One region of the Luteibacter rhizovicinus DSM 16549 genome, then DNA from elsewhere that is predicted to be linked to it. Evidence: predicted binding sites of a transcription regulator. Region 1 holds the regulator's gene; each other region holds the start of a gene.

Region 1 (4,910 bases):
CGGTCGATATCGGTGTCTTCGCCCTCGGTGACCAGCTCGATGTCCTTGCCGAGCTGACGCGCGAGGTCGCGGATGATGCGGGGGAAACGCGAGAAGAGTTTGCCCACCGGCTGCATGCGCATGCGCAACACGGCGTTCTGCAGATCTTCGGCGACGCGCTCGAGTTCACCGATGGCGCGTTCCATCGGGTCGTTCGTGCCGCGCGGCGCGAGATTGGTCAGGCGGTTGCGGACGAGTACCAGCTCGCCTGCGGCATCGACGAGGCTGTCGAGGCGGAAGGTGTCGACGCGGACGGTGGTGTCGGCCGTTGACGAGGCGCGTTTTTCGGTGGTGGCTGTGGGTTTTGCGGTGGGAGCCGGTTTTGCTGGTGGGGTTGCGGCGGCGGGGATCGCCGATGAATCGGCTCCTACAGGGGTAGTGGACGCTACGGCGGGTTGGATCGCCGATGAATCGGCTCCTGCAACAGCGGTGGCCGGCGTGAGCGTGCCGGGGGCGGCGGTGCCGTGGAGGCTGTCTAGGAGGGCCTCGAATTCGTCGTCGCTGATGGCGTTGGGATCGGCGGCGGGCATCGCCGCCGAAGCGGCTCCCACAGATGGCGCTTCGGCGATCGGTGTTGCGGTGGCCGGGATCGCCGCTGAAGCGGCTCCCACATTTGCCGCCGCCCCTGCAGGGGCGGCGGCATCGGCGCCGGGGGCACCGGTGCCGTAGAGCGAATCCAGCAGCGCTTCGAATTCATCGTCGTTGATCGTGCCCGAAGGTGTCGAGGCCGGTGCGCGGTCGTTGCGCGCGGCGTCGAGCATGGCTTCGAATTCGTCTTCGATCGGATCGTAGGGGCGCTGCGACGACACGGCGGGGGCGCTGGTCGACGCCGGCGTCGACATCACCGGCGACAGCGCCACCGGCGGTGCGGAGCCGGCACGACCCGGAATCAGCAGGCGGTCGAGCACGGAGCGAGGCGCGGGCTCGGCGGGAACGCCCGCGTCGGCCGCACGCATCATGTCGTTGAGGAGGTCCAGCGACTCGAGCAGCGCATCCATGAAGCCGGGGTTCAACACCACCGCGCCGTTACGGGCCTCGTTGAGGAGGTCCTCGGCGCGGTGGCACAGCTCCACCATGGCGTTGAGGCCCAGAAAGCCCGCACCGCCCTTCACGGTATGGAACGCGCGGAAGACCGCGTTCAGCAGCTCGGCGTCCCCCGGCGAGGCTTCGAGATCCACGAGCTGTTCGCCCAGGCTCTCGAGCAGTTCGCGTGCTTCGATCAGGAAGACATTGAGCAGCTCGTTGTCCAGCTCCACGCTCATACGGCGCTCAGAACCCGAATTCGCTGAGCAGTCGATCCACTTCGTCCTGGCTGACCTTGTCCGGGGCCGGTGCGTGTGCGCCACCGGCCAGCGAACCAGTGAGACGCACCAGTTCGACCAGCGACGACTCCACCTTGGCCATGAACGATTCGACCTGCGCGACGCGCTGGCCGGACAGATCCTGCCAGGACTGGGCCTCGACCATCTCGCCCAGGCCGATGTCGCAGCTCTGCGCGAAATCGCCGACGCGCACGGCCAGGGCCGTCGCATTCGGTGCGAAGGCCGGATCGGCGTGATCGAGCACCAGCACTTCGTCGGCCTGCTTGGCCAGCGCCTGCGCCTGAGGACGCAGCCTGTCGCTGAAATCGAGGGTGCGGTGAGCCGCCTGTGAGCTCATCTCGAGCACGTCGCGCAGGTGTTTGCGCGCATCGCTCATGTTGCCCGGCACGCCATCGCTGGAGATATCGGAGGCCAGACGGCGGACCGACTCGTGCAGATCGCGCGCAAGATGGCCCAGGGCCAGGAACAGGTGCTGTTCACGGCTGCGCAGGAGGCGATCGAGCGCCTGTTCGAAGGCGACGCTGTCATCGGCGTCGAGCAACTCGCGCAGCTCGGGAACGACCTCGTGGCCGGGGTTAAGCATGGTATTCATCGTCATTCCCTTAGCCCGCAGCCGCGGCGAGTCGTTCGAAGATCTTGTCGAGCTTTTCCTTCAGCGTGACCGCCGTGAACGGCTTGACCACGTAGCCGTTCACGCCGCTCTGCGCGGCGGCGATGATCTGGTCGCGATTGTTCTCGGCCGTGACCATCAGCACCGGCATCGACTTCAGCGCGGCGTCCGCGCGGATCGCGCGAAGCAGGTCGATGCCCGTCATGTTGGGCATGTTCCAGTCGGTCACCACCAGGTCGAAAGGCTGGGCACGCAACATCGTGAGCGCCGCGTTGCCGTCTTCAGCCTCCTGGATGAGGGTGTTCGTAAATCCCAGCTCGACCAGGAGATTCCTGACGATGCGTCGCATGGTGGAGAAATCGTCCACCACGAGGATTTTCATGTTCTTGTCCAAAACTCGTCTCCGCCTGACTGCGCGTTCTTACCGGCGACGGCACCGTAATGCCGTCAATGCTTGTCTTTCCAACCCGTCATGCGTGCGCGGAGGCGAATCAGGGCCTGGCCATGGATCTGGCACACCCGCGATTCACTCACACCCAGCACCGCACCGATTTCCTTCAGATTGAGCTCTTCATCGTAGTACAGCGACATCACCAGCTTCTCGCGTTCGGGCAGGCCGTCGATGGATTGGGCCAGCGCATCGCGCAAGCCGTCCTGTTCGAAGATCCCTTCCGGCCCCGCGGCATCCGGGTCCGCGACATCGATCGCCGCGCCTTCGTCGCCTTCGGGCGCCGTAAGACTGAGCAACCGCGCGCTCGCCGCGTCGGCCAGGATCTGGTTGTACTCCATGGCGTCGATGCCCAGCCGCTTCATCACCTCGGCGTCTTCGGCATCACCACCTGTCTCGTTCTCGATCTGCCTCGTTACTTCAGCCACCTCGCGCAACTTCCGGTGCACGGAGCGGGGGGTCCAGTCCGTCTTGCGCAGTTCGTCCAGCATCGCGCCCCGTATGCGGATACCCGCATAGGTCTCGAAACTGGCCGCGCGAGTCGGCGAGTAATTTCTTGCGGCCTCCAGCAGTCCGATCATCCCGGCCTGCATGAGGTCGTTTGCATCCACGCTTGGCGGCAGCCGGCCCATCAGGTGATAGGCGATCCGGCGCACCAGCGGCGCGTGGGTTCGTACCAATTGATCCGCCGGGATTCGCGTGACTTCAAGGTATTCCGTCGCAACGCTCACAGTGGCAACCCTCCTCCCAGGTGGGACCGCTCGGCGAAAAAGCCGATGCGACCCTGAGCACGGGGTTCGGGTTCACCCCATGTATCGACCGACCTGGCCAGATTCTTGAATCCAACTGCAGATCGGCTGCTCGGCCAGACATCGACCACCGCCGACTGGCGGCGAATCGCCTGGCGCAGGTACTCGTCGTGCGGGACCATCCCCATGAAATCCAAGGAAACATCCAGGAATCGGTTGGTCACCCGGGACAGTTTCTCGAACAGCTGGCGACCTTCCTGGGCATGGCGGACCATGTTGGCCACGATGCGGAAGCGGTTCACGCCGAACTCCCGGCTCATGACCTTGATCAGGGCGTAGGCATCGGTCAGCGAGGCCGGCTCGTCGCAGACCACCACCACGACTTCGTCGGAAGCCGCGGCGAACATGGAGACGCTGTCCGAAATGCCGGCGGCGGTGTCGACGATCAGGTATTCGGGGGCGATCGGGTATTCGTCGAACGCGCGGATGACGGCGGCATGCTCGATATTCGGCAACTGCGCCATGCGGCGCGCGCCGGAGGTGGCCGGAATCACCTTCAGGCCATGCGGCGCCTGGAGGATCAGATCCTCGATGCGGCACTCGCCCTCGAGCATGTGCCCGAGGTGACGGGTCGGCTGCAGCCCGAGCAGCACGTCGATATTGGCCATGGCCAGATCGGCATCGAGCAGGACGACGTCGCGTCCGCCCATGGCCAGGGCCATACCGAGGTTGACCGCCACGGTGGTCTTGCCGACGCCGCCCTTGCCGCCCGCGATCGCGATGCTGCGGGTAGGGCGACGGTCGTCAAGCCAGTTGAGGCCGGCGGCCTGGGTGCTATCGACGTGTGTGGTCATGAAGGAATTCACTGCCGTGAAAGAGTGTGCGGTGGCGGTAGTCACGTTATGCGGTTTCCCGATCAGGCGAGCGCGGGCGCCGCGGTGCCGAAACGATCGGCAAGTACGGCGTCGTCGGGCTCCTCGTTGCGCTGCTTGAGCAGTTGGGCTGCGAGGCAGACCAGCTTGCGCGCATCGGCGGAGGCGATGTCTTCGGGCACACGCTGCCCGTCGGTGGTGTAGTCCAGCGGCATGGCGTGGCGAATGAGTGCCGACAGGGCGCCGCCGATCAGCGGCGCCTCGTCGAGCTTGGTAAGGATGGCGGTCTGCGGTGACAGCGGCGCGTACGAGCGGATCGCGTTGTCGATCGCCTGGGCCTGCGCATTGGCGGCGAGCACCAGGCAGACGCGCAGGTTCGAGGTCGCGCGCAGCGTGTCGAACTGCTGCTGCAGCTTGGGATCGTTGCCGGCCATGCCGGCGGTGTCGACCAGCACGGTGTGCTTGCTGCGCAGCTGGAGAAGCACGTTGCGCAGGCTGTCCGCATCGTGGGCGTTGTACACGCGCACGCCGAGGAGGCGACCGTAATGCTCGAGCTGCGCGCCGGCACCGATACGGTACTGGTCGGCGCTGATGAGGGCGACGTTGGAAGCGCCGTGGCGAAGGACGGCACGGGCGGCGAGCTTGGCGATGGTCGTCGTCTTGCCGACGCCGGTGGTACCGACCAGCGCGGTGACGCCGCCGCCGACCGTGTCGAAATTGCGCCCGCTGGTGCGGATGTTGCGCGAGAGGATGCCCAGCGGCAGGTAACGCGCCTGTTCGGAGGTCATGCCGGCCGGCAGTTCGGCGCACAGCGCGCGAGCCACGTCGCCGTCGATGCCCAGGCGGGTCATTTCGCGAAGCACGCGAGCG
Region 2 (4,910 bases), 2.3 Mb from region 1:
GAAACCTTCGTCGAGATGGGTCGCCAGCACTACGGCGGCAGCCTCGCCGGTCGCTGGATCCTCACCGCCGGCCTCGGCGGCATGGGCGGCGCGCAGCCGCTGGCCGCGAGCCTGGCTGGCGCGTCGTCGCTGACCATCGAGTGCCAGCAGAGCCGCATCGATTTCCGCCTGAAGACCCGCTACGTGGACGAGCAGGCGACCGATCTGGACGACGCGCTGGCGCGCCTGGACCGTTACGCGAAAGAAGGCCGTGCCGTCTCCGTCGCCCTGCTGGGCAACGCGGCCGACGTGCTGCCGGAGCTGGTGCGTCGCGGCGTCCGCCCGGACGCCGTCACCGACCAGACCAGCGCGCACGATCCGGTCAACGGCTACCTGCCTTCCGGCTGGACGGTGGACGAGTGGTTCGAACGTCGCAAGTCCGATCCGGCCGGCACCTCGCACGCGGCCAAGCAATCCATGCGCAAGCACGTCGAGGCGATGCTGGCCTTCCACGCCATGGGCGTGCCGACCTTCGACTACGGCAACAACATCCGTCAGATGGCCAAGGACGAGGGACTTGCCGAGGCCTTCGCCTTCCCGGGCTTCGTGCCGGCGTTCGTCCGCCCGCTGTTCTGCCGCGGCGTCGGTCCGTTCCGCTGGGTCGCGCTGTCCGGCGATCCGGAAGACATCTACAAGACCGACGCCAAGGTGAAGGAGCTGATCCCCGACGATCCGCACCTGCACCGCTGGCTCGATATGGCGCGCGAGCGCATCGCCTTCCAGGGGCTACCGGCACGTATCTGCTGGGTCGGCCTCGGCCAGCGCCATCGTCTGGCCCTGGCCTTCAACGAAATGGTCCGCAACGGCGAGCTCAAGGCGCCGATCGTGATCGGCCGGGATCACCTCGATTCCGGCTCGGTGGCCAGCCCCAACCGCGAAACCGAGTCCATGCGCGACGGCAGCGACGCCGTCAGCGACTGGCCGCTGCTCAACGCCATGCTCAACGTGGCTGGCGGCGCGACCTGGGTCAGCCTGCATCACGGTGGCGGCGTTGGCATGGGTTACAGCCAGCACAGCGGCGTGGTGATCGTCGCCGACGGCAGCGAAGCAGCCGACAAGCGGCTGGCGCGCGTGCTGTGGAACGACCCCGGCACCGGCGTCATGCGCCACGCGGATGCGGGCTACGAGGAGGCGATCGCCTGCGCGAAGGAGCAGGGGCTGAACCTGCCGATGGTGGGGTAAGGCATCGGCTCCTTGTGGGAGCCGATTCATCGGCGATGGGCGCTAGCCTCAGCGCCCGTTCGCCCAAGTCGCGACATACCGCTCCGGATAAATCCGCTCCAGCGCCAGCACCTTCGGCCGGTCATTGATCGCGATGTACATCGCGTCCGGATTCAGCCGCATGTAGTCCTGGTGCTCGTTCTCCGCCAGGTAAAACCCCTTCAGCGGGGTCACCTGGGTGACGATCGGCGCCGAAAACGCGTGAGCCGCGGTCAGCTGGGCGACGTACGCGTCGGCCACCTTCTTCTGCTCGGGCGTGGCGTAAAACACCGCGGACCGGTACTGCGTACCCGAGTCCGGACCCTGGCGGTTCAGCAGGGTCGGATCCTGGGCGACCGAGAAGAACACCTGGAGCAGCTGGCCATAGGTGACCTGGCCCGGGTCGTACACCACGCGGACCGACTCGGCGTGACCGGTGTCGCCATCGCTCACGTCGTCGTAGTTCGCGTGGGCGGCGTCGCCGCCGGCGTACCCGTTGCGGACGCTTTTCACACCTTTCACGTGCTGGAACACACCTTCGACGCCCCAGAAGCAGCCGCCGGCGAATACGGCCGTGGCCTCACCCGGGGCGGTAGCGGCATCGACCGTGGGGGCGGGCAGACGAACGCCCTCGTCGCGGGCGGAGGCGGCGGAGCAGGCTGTGAGGGCGATCAGGAGCGGGGCGAGCAGGGAGCGGCGGTTCATGCGGATCTCCGAAGGAGGGGGCCTGCTGAATGAGACCGGGGGAATCGCAGGAATCTGACAAGCATCCCCGCTACAGTTACCGGGGCCCCGGCCGATATAGGACGGACGACCGTGGGTTGGCTGACTTGGCGCGGATTCGGCAAAATGGCGCGCTTTGTTTAGCAAGGGAGGCGGGGAAACGTGGCGTACGACCTGGTAGAGAGACGCGTATTCGTGACCGATCTGGAGATCGGCATGTACGTGAGCCGTCTCGATTGTGATTGGTCGGACACGCCCTTTCCGTTGCAGGGGGTGCCGATCGCCTCTCGAGAAGACATCGAGGCGCTGCGGCGCTTCTGCAAGTACGTCTTCGTCGACCTGCACCGCCGCGTCACGCCAGCGCACGTCTCCGCCGCCGTCCCGGTGCGCGCCGCGACACCGCGCCCCGCCCTGAATACCCGACTGGTCACCCGGCACAGCTACACCGACACCGCCTCCTTCGACGACGAGATGCCGCGCGCACGGGAGGCTTTCGACACGGTGGCGAGCTTCGCCGAGCGTATCGTCGAAGACCTCCAGGCTGGTCGGGCCATCGACCAGGGCGCCGTCGAGAATGCCGTGCGTCCCATGGTCGAGAGCGTGCTGCGCAGCGGCGACGCCTTCTTCTGGATGCAGAGCCTGCGCAAGCGCGACAGCTACACCTACCAGCATGCCGTCGGCTGCAGCACCCTGGCGGCCGCCTTCGGCCGGCACATGGGCTTCACCGGTGACGCCATCGTCAGTCTCGCCGCCGGTGGCCTGCTGATGGACGTGGGCAAGTCGCAGCTGCCCGAGGAGATGCTCGAGCGAGGCGGACCGCTCAACGACGCCGAATGGGAACTCGCGCGCCAGCATGTCAACGAGGGCGTGGCCATCCTCGACCACTCGGGTGTCGTCGACATGGAAGTCCGCGACATGGTGCTCACCCATCACGAGCGCTATGACGGCAGTGGCTACCCGCATGGCCTAGCCGGCACGGCCATTCCGCTGGCCGGACGCATGGCGGCGATCATCGACACTTACCACGCGATGTCGACGCCGCGGCCTTACCGTCCGGCGGTGTCGCAGCATCTCGCGATCCGGCAAATCTATTCCGGTCGCGACCGTGAATTCCAGGGTGAGCTGGTGGAGCAGTTCCAGGCCTGCCTGGGTGTGTATCCTACCGGCTCGCTGGTGGAGCTCAACACCGGCGAAGTGGCCATCGTCATGGTGCAGAACCAGGCACGTCGCCTGCAACCGCGCGTGGCGATCCTTACCCGAACCGACAAGAACCACCTCGACGAGTTCATGATTGTCGACCTCATGCGCCAGACCGACGGCGTACGTCGCGAGATACTTCGCACACTAGCCGCCGGCAGTTACGGCATCGAACCCAGGGAGTATTTCCTGTCATGACCAGCGAGCGGTCACACATCCTGCCCGCCGTCCAGGCCATCCTCGACCGCACGGCCAACGCCGAAGGCATGTGCGGCATCCTGGTCATTCGCCTGCAGGGCATCCGAGAGGCGCAGCTCCGCTTCGGTTTCGAGTTCGGCAGCCAGATCATGCTCGCGGCCCGCGAACGGATCGTCGAGGCCGTGCGCCATGTCGACAAGATCTTCGTCGCCGGCGACGACACCTTCGTCGCCGTGCTGCCAGCCATCCGCAATCGCACGCATGCCCTGCTGGCCGCCACGCGCATCGTCGGTGCCTTCGACAGCCCGCTGCTGCGCGGCGAGCGCCCCTGGCATGGCCGCGCGGTGATCGGCGTGACGCTGTACTCCGAGCACGGCACGACGGCGGAGCTGCTCTACCGGCGCGCCGAGCTCGCGCACGACGAGGCGCTCCGCGTCGGCGAACCGTTTGCGGTCTATCAGCAAGACGTCACGCCGATCGAAATTCTTTACGGCGAACTGCGCGAAGACATCGAAGCCAATCGCTTGCACGTGGCCTTCCAGCCACTGTGCGACCTGCGGACGGGCGAAGTGGTGCGTGTGGAATCGCTGGCGCGCTGGAATACGCGCTCCGGTGTGGAAGTCGCCCCGGGCGACTTCGTTCCCTTCGCCGAGCGCAGCGACCTCATCGTCCAGCTGACCCGCTGGAGCCTCAATGCTTCGTTACGTCACACGGCGGCGCTTCACCGCGGCGGTTGTCCGCTCGACGTGGCGATCAACCTTTCCCCGCGCGTCTTCGTCGAGCAGGGCTTTGCCGAGCACATGCTCGGCGCGCTGGAAATCTGGGGCGTGCCGCCGGAATCGGCGATCATCGAGATCACCGAAACCGCGCTGCTCACCGACCTCGACATGAGCGTGCGCGTGCTGCGCCGCCTGCGCGACCACGGTGTGCGGGTGGCCATCGACGACTTCGGTACGGGCTACGCCTCGTTCGCCTACCTGCGCCACTTCCCGGCGACCGAGCTGAAGATCGACCGCACCTTCGTCGACGCGATGATCGGCGACCGCCGCACCGAGCTGCTCGTCCAGGCCATGATCGACGTCGCCCATCGTCTGGGTCTCGAAGCCGTGGCGGAAGGTGTGGAGAACGAGGAAACCCTGCGTCGCCTGGTCGAGATGGACTGCGACCTCGTCCAGGGCTACCACGTCGGTCGCCCGGTGCTGGCCGAGACCTTCGTCGCCGAACGCATCGCTGCCGCCTCGACGGTCTGAGCCGCCCCGCGACCGCGCACACCCGTCATCGCGCGACCCTGCTCGGTAGGAGCCGATTCATCGGCGATCCCTAACGGTGTCGCAACCTGGGATCGCCGATGAATCGGCTCTTACAGGGCAGCGAGGCCGAGGTAGCTCTGGTGCAGCTCGGCCACCTTGCCGGCCAGATCCAGCTCGCTCCCTTCATTGACGATCACATCGTCCGCGATGGCCAACCGCCGCTCACGCGACGCCTGCGCCGCGACCATCTTGCGTGCCAGCGCCTCGTCGACCCCATCACGCCGGGTCAGCCGCTCGATCTGG
Region 3 (4,910 bases), 680 kb from region 1:
AGGCGAAACGACGCGAGATGTATGGCCGCGACGTGGATGTGCCCCGGCTGGTGCAGCATTACGCACTGGACGATCCCGCCTTGCCGCCGGTGCTGCGCGATGCGGGCCGCGAGGTTGTCGCGGCGACGGGCACCCCATTTACCTCGGTGGGCCTGAACCTCTATCGCGATGGACGCGACAGCGTCGCACCGCATAACGATCACATCGAGGAACTGGCCGAGGGCGCGCCGATCACGCTGCTCTCGCTGGGTGCCACGCGGACGATGACCTTGCGCGAGCGCGAGTCGCCCAAGCGGAAGTTCGACGTGAAACTGGAGTCGGGCAGCCTGCTGGCGATGAGCTACGCAACGCAGTTTCATTGGGATCATGGGATCCCCAAGGCGCGCGGCGAGGTGGGACCGAGGATCAGCCTGGCGTTTCGGGTGAAGGGGTCGCAAGCACCCATTCGCCGATGAATCGGCTCCCACAAGGAGCACTAGAACAGGTCGATGCTTCCGAGGGCTACGGCGGCGCCCAGTTCGCCGCGCTCGGTCAGGGCCTCGTAGCCGTGCACGCTGTTCCGCCCGTTTTCCTTGGCGAAGTACAGCGCCTTGTCCGCACGGTCGAGCACGATCTCGGGGTAGTCGTTCTCGGTGATGCGGGCATAGCCGATGCTGACCGTGACGTGGCCGACCTGCGGGAACGCATGCTCGGCGACGAAGTGGCGGAAGCGATCGAGCGCCATGTGCGCGACGCGTTCGTCCTGCGCGGCGATGAGCATGACGAATTCTTCGCCGCCGAAACGGAACAGCACGTCGCTCTGGCGGAAGCTGTGCCGCATCTGCTGGGCGAGCATCAGGATGACCTCGTCGCCGTACACATGGCCGTAGGTGTCGTTGATGCGCTTGAAGTGGTCGATGTCGAGGATGGCCAGCCAGATCTGCGAGACGTCGGCCTCGAAGGGCAGGCGGCGCTCGTCTTCGCCCTTGGCCGCGGCGCGGGCACGCTGGCGCTGCAGCTTGAGCAGGCGTTGCAGGCGTTGCTCGAAACTGCGCCGGTTGTACAGGCCGGTGAGCTTGTCGCGCTCGCTCTCGTTGAGCAGGGCGATGTAGTTGCCGTAGATGCGGGCGTAGCCTTCGACCATGTTGCGCACGCCGTCGAGCGAGTCTTCCGACTCCAGCATCAGGGCGCCGATGGCGGCATGGTCGCGCTGGATCGGGATGACCAGGCGGCAGGTGCCGTCCTCGGTGACATCGCTGATCGCTTCGAGGGTTTCCATGGCGCAGACGATCGTGTCGATCGGGTCGCCGTCACGGGAAGGGTCCAGGGCTTCGACGACGAAGGCGCCGGCGGCATTGCGCGAGCAGACCACGATCGAATCCACCGGCAGCTGCAGGCTTTCGCCGCGCTTGCACAGGGTCACGCTGCTGACCGAGATCAATTCGGCCAGCGACAGGACCAGGCTGTGGTCGAGCGCATCGATGTCGCGGTGGTGGGTGAACTCGGCCACGGAGGCGAGCAGGCGCGACTCCGGCGGGCCACCGGCAAGCGAATGCCATGGAGACCTCATGAGCGCATGTCCCCGGCGACCTGGCGTCCGCTATATGAGCAACTGGCTGGCACCGACCCCATCCTCCCCCGAGTCGGACACGCGTGATGCGCGTCCCTTGTTGGTGTCACTACGGTGGTTTCCCACCGCGTTACCTCGAAGGTGTTAGCGGCACCGCAGCCGATAACTTTAGAGCATATTCGGCAAGAACTAAGGAAAGTGAGAACGGGTTCCGCTTTTCCGTCTTCACGAATGTGATGGAGTCAGGTATGGCGTCAGGCCTGAAGCGGCCAGTGCGAGAGCAGCCCCGGGTCGACTCCCACCCGGCGGCAGGAGCGTGAGGCCACCCCCTCGGTCAGCGCCACGCGGAAAAGCGGGGCCATGCCGCGCAGGGTGCCACGGGCCAGCTTCGCCTTGCGCAGGTCGGCGTCGCTCCTCTGCAACAACGACGCGGCCCAGTCGGGCAGCAGTGCTGCTCCCGCGTGCAGGAAGAGGTCGCGCGAAAGCCCGGCCATCGGTACCGGCAGATCCAGTCGGCCGAGCACCTCGAGCACGACCCGCGATCGCTCGCCGAACACCAGCGACGGCAGGACGCGCGCGATATACGCATCCATCTCGGCGACCGAACGGGGGACATCGCGTGCGCCCAGGGCTTCGGCCACGCGCCGTGTCTCGTCGAGATAGGCGTCGGCCACCGGGGCGGACACGGTCATGGGCCCGTAGGACCGGTAGCCGGCGAGGAAGCTCGACATCTCGCTGACGTGCACCCAGGTGAGCAGGTCCGGATCGTCAGCGGCGTAGGGAAGGCCCGCCTCGTCCAGTCCACGCACGTGGCCATGGATCGTGCGGACGCGCTCGATCATCGCCTGGGCGTCGTGGGTCGGGGCATAGGTGGTCGCGCCGACAAAGGCCGTGGTCCGGCGCAGGCGGCCGACCAGATCCTCGCGGAAATTGGAGTGATCCCACACGCCGGCCAGGGCGCGCGGATGCAGCAGTTGCAGGTAGAGCGCACAGAGGCCCCCGGCGAGCATGCCGCAGAAATCCGAATGCATGCGCCAGGTCACGCTGGAGGGGCCGAACAGGCCCGGGTCGCCGGCTGGGTGTTCGTAATCGATGCCGCCGGAGGGCGGCCGCGGAAACGCCGTGAGCACCCAGCGCCGGATCGGCGCAGAGGCAGGACGGAGCAGCCGCGCGAAGGCCGTCATCGGCTCAGTCTCCCGACCACCAGCCTCGCCACTTGAAGAACCACACCGGCAGGAGCGTGCTGAGGATGATCACGCCCAGCGCGATGGGATAGCCGTAGGGCATGTTGAGCTCGGGCATGTCCTTGAAGTTCATGCCCCAGATGCCGGCCAGGATGATCGGTGGAATGGTCGCGACCGAGGCGACCGTCAGCACCTTCATCACGTGGTTCTGGTCGGTACTGATGAAACCGAGCGTGGCATCGAGCAGGAACTGCAGCTTGTTGGTGAGCTGGTCGTCGAACTCGTCCAGCGTGCGCAGGTCATGGTCGACCACGCGCAGGCGCACTTCCACGTTGTCGGACATCCACTCCGGTTTCTTGGCGCGTACGAAGGAGACGATGCGCTGCACGCCCAGCATGGACGAGCGGTTGCGTGCCTGCAGGCCTTCGAGCCGGCCGATCTCCAGCATGATGTCGCGCAGCAGCGGGGTGCCGAGCCGCTCCGGGGTGAATACGCGGTCGGAGAGCTTCTTCAGCTCGGCCGAGACATCTTCCATGCGCTGCGCGGAGAGGTTCACGATGGCTTCGATCAGGGTCGCGAGCACGTCGGCGCTGGATTCCCAGCGATGCTCGTGGCAGCTGTCGCTGGCCAGCTTGAACGCGGGCGACTCGGCGAAGCGCAGCGTCATGAGCACGTGGTTGGTCACGACGATGCCGACCGGGCCGGGATAGTGGCCGTTGTCGGTATCGGCGAAATAGGGGATGGAGAGGTACATGGCGTCGTCGTCCGTACGAATACGGCTGGACAGCGCCAGGTTCACGATGTCGCTTCGCTCGGGCACGCGCAGGCCGGTGATCTCGGCGGCGCAACGGCGTTCGTCTTCGTTGGGGTCGAACAGGTCGATCCAGATCGGCGCTTTCGGCTTGCCCATCTCGGCGGACCACGTGATGGGGCCGGAGTAATTGCCGTGTTCGTGAACGATCAGCACGTGCGAGGGTGTCCTTGGCGACCTGGGAGCGCCACCGGCAAGGCCGGTGGCGCGGGCAGTTTACGCTTCCAGCGTCGCGTCCATCGTGATGGTGGCCTTGAGCACCTTGGACACCGGGCAGCCTTGCTCGGCCTGCTTGGCGATGGCCTCGAAGCCGGCCTGATCGGTGCCGGGCACCTTTGCCTTCACGGTGAGGTGGGCCTTGGTGATGGTGAAGCCGTCGCCGTCCTTCTCCAGGGTGATCGTGGACTTGGTCTCGATCTTGTCGGCGGTGAGGCCGGCGGCGTTGAGCAGGCCGGACAGCGCCATGCTGAAGCAGCCGGCGTGCGCGGCGCCGAGCAACTCCTCGGGATTGGTGCCCGGGCCGTCCTCGAAGCGGGACTTGAACCCGTACGGGGCTTCCTTAAGGACGCCGGTCTGGCTCGAAATGACGCCCTGGCCGTCCTTGATCCCGCCTTGCCATACTGCTGATCCCCACTTTTGCATGATGCTCTCCTCACTGGTGATGGAATGCCGCTTCGAACACGCGCATGCTGATCCACGGACGTTACCGGCCGATGCATCCACATAATGCGAAAGGTCGCCCTGCCTTGATTGGAGAGAACGATGAGCGATACGGCAAAACCGCTTGAGATCAGTCACGACACCGCCAACCAGCTGTTCGTGGCCAAGGTGGATGGCTATGACTGCGAGCTGGAATACCGGCTGCAGGGCAAGATCATGAGCATTACCCATACCGGCGTGCCGTCGCCGGTGGGCGGCCGGGGCATCGCTGCCCTGCTGACCAAGTTCGCGGTGGAAACCGCGGAAAAGCAGCATTGGAAGATCGACCCGGCCTGCGCGTACGCCGACGCCTGGTTCAAGCGGAATCCGGAGTACAGCCACCTATTGGCGCAAGGTGCTGCCCGAACCTGAACGGACGTGCTAGTTTTCGTCCTCCCCATTCAGATTCAGGGTCACCTATGCGTACGAAGTGGATTGCCGCCGCCGTGGCGCTTGCCTGTGCGGGCGTTGCTCAGGCCGACACCGCCGTAAAGGCCGACGACGCGGCGAAACCCGCGGATCCGCGTATCGCCGCGATCCTCGACTCGCTGGGCAAGGTCCGCACTGTCGAATCGGTGGCCCTGTCGCCCGATGGCAAACACCTCGCATGGGCCGTGAAGACCAACGGCAAGCCGGTCATCGAAGTCGCCGACGCCGACGGGCGCAA

What was found. The regulator FliA, encoded in region 1, starts transcription of late flagellar genes. The targets are predictions, from matches to a motif close to TAAAGTTTNNCNNNCNNNGGCCGATAA.
Region 2: BJI69_RS13010 (HD-GYP domain-containing protein) is a predicted target of FliA. The motif match lies at 2,016-2,042, and genes of this name have one in related genera.
Region 3: BJI69_RS20550 (GGDEF domain-containing protein) is a predicted target of FliA. The motif match lies at 1,694-1,720, and genes of this name have one in related genera.

What each region holds. Positions count from the first base shown of each region.
Region 1 is NZ_CP017480.1:405,519-410,428, forward strand. Features, by position in the region: gene BJI69_RS01900 (chemotaxis protein CheA) at 1-1,301, opposite strand, end outside; gene BJI69_RS01905 (protein phosphatase CheZ) at 1,309-1,953, opposite strand; gene cheY (chemotaxis response regulator CheY) at 1,964-2,365, opposite strand; gene BJI69_RS01915 (RNA polymerase sigma factor FliA) at 2,419-3,150, opposite strand; gene BJI69_RS01920 (MinD/ParA family protein) at 3,147-4,022, opposite strand; gene flhF (flagellar biosynthesis GTPase FlhF) at 4,085-4,910, opposite strand, start outside.
Region 2 is NZ_CP017480.1:2,860,135-2,865,044, forward strand. Features, by position in the region: gene hutU (urocanate hydratase) at 1-1,221, shown strand, start outside; gene msrA (peptide-methionine (S)-S-oxide reductase MsrA) at 1,270-1,944, opposite strand; gene BJI69_RS13010 (HD-GYP domain-containing protein) at 2,125-3,357, shown strand; gene BJI69_RS13015 (putative bifunctional diguanylate cyclase/phosphodiesterase) at 3,354-4,607, shown strand; gene coaE (dephospho-CoA kinase) at 4,718-4,910, opposite strand, start outside.
Region 3 is NZ_CP017480.1:4,490,636-4,495,545, reverse strand. Features, by position in the region: gene BJI69_RS20555 (alpha-ketoglutarate-dependent dioxygenase AlkB family protein) at 1-455, shown strand, start outside; gene BJI69_RS20550 (GGDEF domain-containing protein) at 476-1,549, opposite strand; gene BJI69_RS20545 (oxygenase MpaB family protein) at 1,804-2,733, opposite strand; gene BJI69_RS20540 (CorA family divalent cation transporter) at 2,738-3,700, opposite strand; gene BJI69_RS20535 (OsmC family protein) at 3,761-4,186, opposite strand; gene BJI69_RS20530 (GNAT family N-acetyltransferase) at 4,307-4,615, shown strand; gene BJI69_RS20525 (S9 family peptidase) at 4,663-4,910, shown strand, end outside.